Regions from separate parts of the Pantoea sp. SGAir0180 genome, predicted to be linked through region 2. Evidence: predicted binding sites of a transcription regulator. Region 2 holds the regulator's gene; the other holds the start of a gene.
What was found. The regulator ArgR, encoded in region 2, controls arginine synthesis, uptake and breakdown. The targets are predictions, from matches to a motif close to ANTGAATAAAAATACANT.
Positions count from the first base shown of each region.

Region 1: argF (ornithine carbamoyltransferase) is a predicted target of ArgR. The motif match lies at 804-821, and genes of this name have one in related genera.

Region 1 is NZ_CP028071.1:3,262,348-3,264,553, forward strand. Features, by position in the region: gene C1N58_RS15375 (tRNA isopentenyl-2-thiomethyl-A-37 hydroxylase MiaE) at 1-202, opposite strand, end outside; gene rraB (ribonuclease E inhibitor RraB) at 260-682, opposite strand; gene argF (ornithine carbamoyltransferase) at 846-1,853, shown strand; gene pyrB (aspartate carbamoyltransferase) at 2,096-2,206, shown strand, end outside.
Region 2 is NZ_CP028071.1:4,214,014-4,216,219, reverse strand. Features, by position in the region: gene mdh (malate dehydrogenase) at 1-195, opposite strand, end outside; gene argR (transcriptional regulator ArgR) at 732-1,202, shown strand; gene yhcN (peroxide/acid stress response protein YhcN) at 1,688-1,951, shown strand; gene C1N58_RS19810 (YdgH/BhsA/McbA-like domain containing protein) at 2,025-2,206, shown strand, end outside.

The DNA.
Region 1 (2,206 bases), 950 kb from region 2:
GAATCCGGTCTCCACTTGGCTTGTCGGCGACATATTTGCGAATCAGCCAGACGGCGGTCTGTGCGGCTTTCAGTTCACACACCAGGTGGTCGGTCAGGAGCAGCGTGAGGTTTTCAGGTTTGCGCGCTTCATCAATCCAGGCCTGCGGCGTGCGGCAGTGTAAAAATTGCTGTATCGGTTCAAGTAAGGGTGCGTAATTCATGAATGTCAGACAGGGCCGGAAAACAGAAAAGGCGGAGCAGACTCCGCCCTCGTCAGATTAGTGGCGAATGCCGTTATCGTCTTCGTCGATGACATCGCCATCGTCTTCATCGTCATCCTGGGCATTCGGATCTTCAAAGTAGGTGCCCCAGCCATCGTAGTCGACGTTATATTTTGCCACCAGATTCACCAACTGCTCTACCTGCGCGTCGATCAGCTCCGCTTTCAACGCGCCTTCGCTGAGAATATCCACGCACATGACGGTGGTGCCGTCTTCCAGCTCCAGCTCTTCCGGCTCGGTGACTTCATAGCCCAGCTTAAACGCGTCCACCGCCGCTTTTTCCAGCGAGTCAAAGTTGTTACAGGAGAGATGGTGCTCAATGGTATAGAGCGCATCGGGATCGCTGCCATCCTCTAACAGTTCTTCGATGATCAGCCGCGTCTCTTCACGCTGCTCTTCCAACAATGCTTCAAATGCCATGGCGATATCCTCTCTGAGTTCGGCAATAAGTCATTATTTTCCCATACTGCCTGTCGCGCCACTACACAAAACAGAAAAGATTATTCTCGCCAGGGTTGAAAATGCATATTCATACGGTTAAATTGAATTTTAATTCATTACGAAACCCGTACCGGAGTGCTGTATGAGTCAGTTGTATCACCGTCATTTTCTCAGGCTGCTGGATTTTACCCCGGCCGAGATCGATTACCTGCTTGCCCTGTCTGCCGAATTAAAACACGCCAAAAAAACCGCCAGCGAAACCCAATACCTGAAAGGCAAAAACATCGCGCTCATCTTCGAAAAAGACTCGACCCGTACCCGATGCTCTTTCGAAGTTGCCGCCTACGATCAGGGAGCTAACGTCACGTATCTTGGCCCGAGCGGCAGCCAGATCGGCCATAAAGAGTCGATGAAAGACACCGCGCGCGTGCTGGGTCGCATGTATGATGGCATTCAGTATCGGGGTTACGGTCAGGCACTGGTGGAAACGCTGGCCGAGCACGCGGGCGTGCCGGTCTGGAACGGCCTGACCACCGAGTTTCACCCTACCCAGTTGCTGGCTGACCTGCTGACCATGCAGGAGCATCTGCCCGCTACACCGCTGAATAAGATGACGCTGGTATACGTTGGCGATGCCCGCAATAACATGGGCAACAGCATGCTGGAAGCCGCCGCGCTGGTCGGGCTGGATCTGCGCATGGTTGCGCCGCAAAGCTGCTGGCCGGAAGCCGGGCTGGTCGCAGAATGCCGTCAGGTCGCCGAAAAGACCGGCGGTAAAATCACCCTGACGGCGGATATTGCCGAGGGCGTAAAAGGTGCCGATTTTATCTATACCGACGTCTGGGTTTCCATGGGCGAAGCCAAAGCGGTGTGGGAAGAACGGATTGCCCTGCTGCGCGACTATCAGGTGAACCGCGCGATGCTGGCGCTGACCGGCAATCCGGCGGTGAAATTCCTGCACTGCTTACCGGCTTTCCATGACGATCAGACCACGCTGGGCCGCCAGATGGCAGAACAGTATGGCCTTAAAGACGGCATGGAAGTCAGCAATGAGGTCTTTGAGTCGGCACACAGCATCGTGTTTGACCAGGCTGAAAACCGGATGCACACCATCAAAGCGGTAATGGTCGCCACGCTGGGACAGCGCTAATCATACAGACGCAAACGGTTACCTGTTACGCGATTTTTCCTTGATGCCAACCCGCGATGGCGTATAATGCGCCACAATTTGCCGGAGGAAACATGCAACAGCATCGTGGACAATGTGACGCGCTATCTCGCCTGACCGCAGGCGGCACCGCTGTTTCTTTCCGTCATCGAACCGATCTCAAAAAAGCCCCTTTCTAAGGGGCTTTTTTTTGTCCGCAATCCGGCCGCGCAGAGGAGAGAGCTATGGCTAACCCGCTATATCGCAAGCACATCATTTCAATTAACGATCTCAGCCGCGACGAGCTGGAGCTGGTGCTGCATACCGCCGCCCGGCTCAAAGCCAACCCTCAGCCG
Region 2 (2,206 bases):
TGGTTTCGCATCCTCACCGCTGAACCCCTGCACCTTTACTGCGGTGGGAATATGGCTGAGATCTACTGCCACGCCCGGCGTGACAGGCGCGATATCGTAAAGAGACAGTTCTGAACCTGCTGGAAGCTGGGTTTTGAGTAGAAGTGCGAGCGCCTGGCCTATGCCACCCGCGGCACCGAGAACGGCAACTTTCATTCATAACTCCTTATTAAGGTGGGGCAGAGAAGATCCGATATTCCATCTGTATCAGAGCGTAACCAACGGCTTAGTGGATGACGTTTGTCCGGTGCCTGCTCTACCTGCTTCAATACAGAAGCGCCGGATAAAAAATGACACATCATCTTCCTGTCCCTTACTCGCCAGGTTACTCACGCGAGTCAGGCAATTCCCGGTTCAGGCTTACTTTAGTAATAAATGATGAAGGCATCATTCTCACTAACAGGCTGTAAACATTATACCCGTGAACTGGCAACCGTATTATCCGCAGAAAGAGATCGGCAATGTACATTTTTATTTTCTTACCTCATCAATAATATAACACCTTTGCAACCTTTGCCTTTTCAGGCTGTGAGCTGGGTTTTGGTCTGAGGAGATTCTTTGCTATTATCGCCGCCCGCGATGATGACCTCGCAGTACAATTAACAACCGATTGCATAAAAATTCATTTATATGCATAATAATGTCTTTGCTGCGGCCTGGTTCGCGGTTTGTCTTACGTATACTGGTAAATTATGCGAAACCCATCGAAACAAGACGATCTGATTAAAGCCTTCAAGGCATTATTAAAAGAAGAAAAATTCAGCTCTCAGGGCGAGATTGTTCAGGCGCTTCAGGAAGACGGCTTCGAGAACATTAATCAGTCAAAAGTTTCTCGTATGCTGACGAAATTTGGCGCGGTGCGCACCCGCAATGCCAAAATGGAAATGGTTTACTGTTTACCTGCGGAACTGGGCGTGCCGACTACCACCAGTCCTCTGAAGAATCTGGTGCTTGATATTGACTATAACGATGCTCTGGTCGTGATTCATACCAGCCCGGGTGCCGCACAGTTAATTGCGCGTTTACTTGACTCATTAGGTAAGTCCGAAGGCATCCTGGGCACGATTGCAGGAGACGACACCATTTTTATCACGCCAGCACGCGCCTTTACTGTCAGGCAACTGCACGATGCTATTCTGGTATTGTTTGAACAAGAACTTTAGCCTTTATCTCTGACCGGCAGCGCATCTGCCGGTTGATCTGCAGCGCGTCCCTCCTTGTGTTCTCTTCTGTTTAAACGCTCTATTATCAACGAGTTGAGCCTATCTCATTGCCGCAATTTACCTTGTACTATTGGTCATACCCTTTATCCTGACTACTTTTCCACGCTATTTTATACTGCTCTACACCGCATCGATGGTGCTATCCTTTGAGGTTATGTTCACAAGCAGCCTGATCGACCATAAATTTCCGCACCAAAAGTTAAAGTTGCGCATCTTACTGTTTTTATAAGTAATTACCTGTCAAAGGCCGTTTTTTAACCGCTTTTAATAACGTTTAGTTATAAAAAAATCCCATAAGGTTAAAGTATGACTACAAAATATTATTAGGCAGATATTAATTTCTGCCGTTATTAGTCCTATACTTACTTTCGTGATGTGAATCACACTAATAAAAAAGAAGAACAGCCACGACGAGGACATCTTTCATGAAAATTAAAACTACCATCGCTGCTTTAAGCATTCTCTCTGCCCTGTCATTTGGTGCATCTGCAGCTGAATATGTTTCTGATGCGGATGCTCAGAATCTGCACTCTGTCGGCACTGTGAGCGTTAGTGGTGTCGCCGGTGCGCCATCAGATATCAGACAGCAACTGAGTGAGAAAGCGGATCAACACGGCGCTAAAGCTTTTCGTGTTATCGAGGCTTACAACGATGGCAACTATCACGCCACCGCTGAGTTGTACAAATAAAAGCGTTTGAACTGACAGGTAACCAGATGAGACCACATGCTCACTGGTTAATTAACATTGCTGGAGAAGAGTAATGAAAACCACATTAACCTTTGCCGCCCTGAGTTTGGCTTCGCTCCTGTCCTTTGGTGCCCATGCCGCCAGCCCGGTAACAAATCAACAGGCGCAGGAGATGAACCTGCAGCCCCTGAATCAAACCATCACCGTCAGCGGCATCGATGGCGATCAGACGAATGTTCGCCAGGTTCTGTCTCT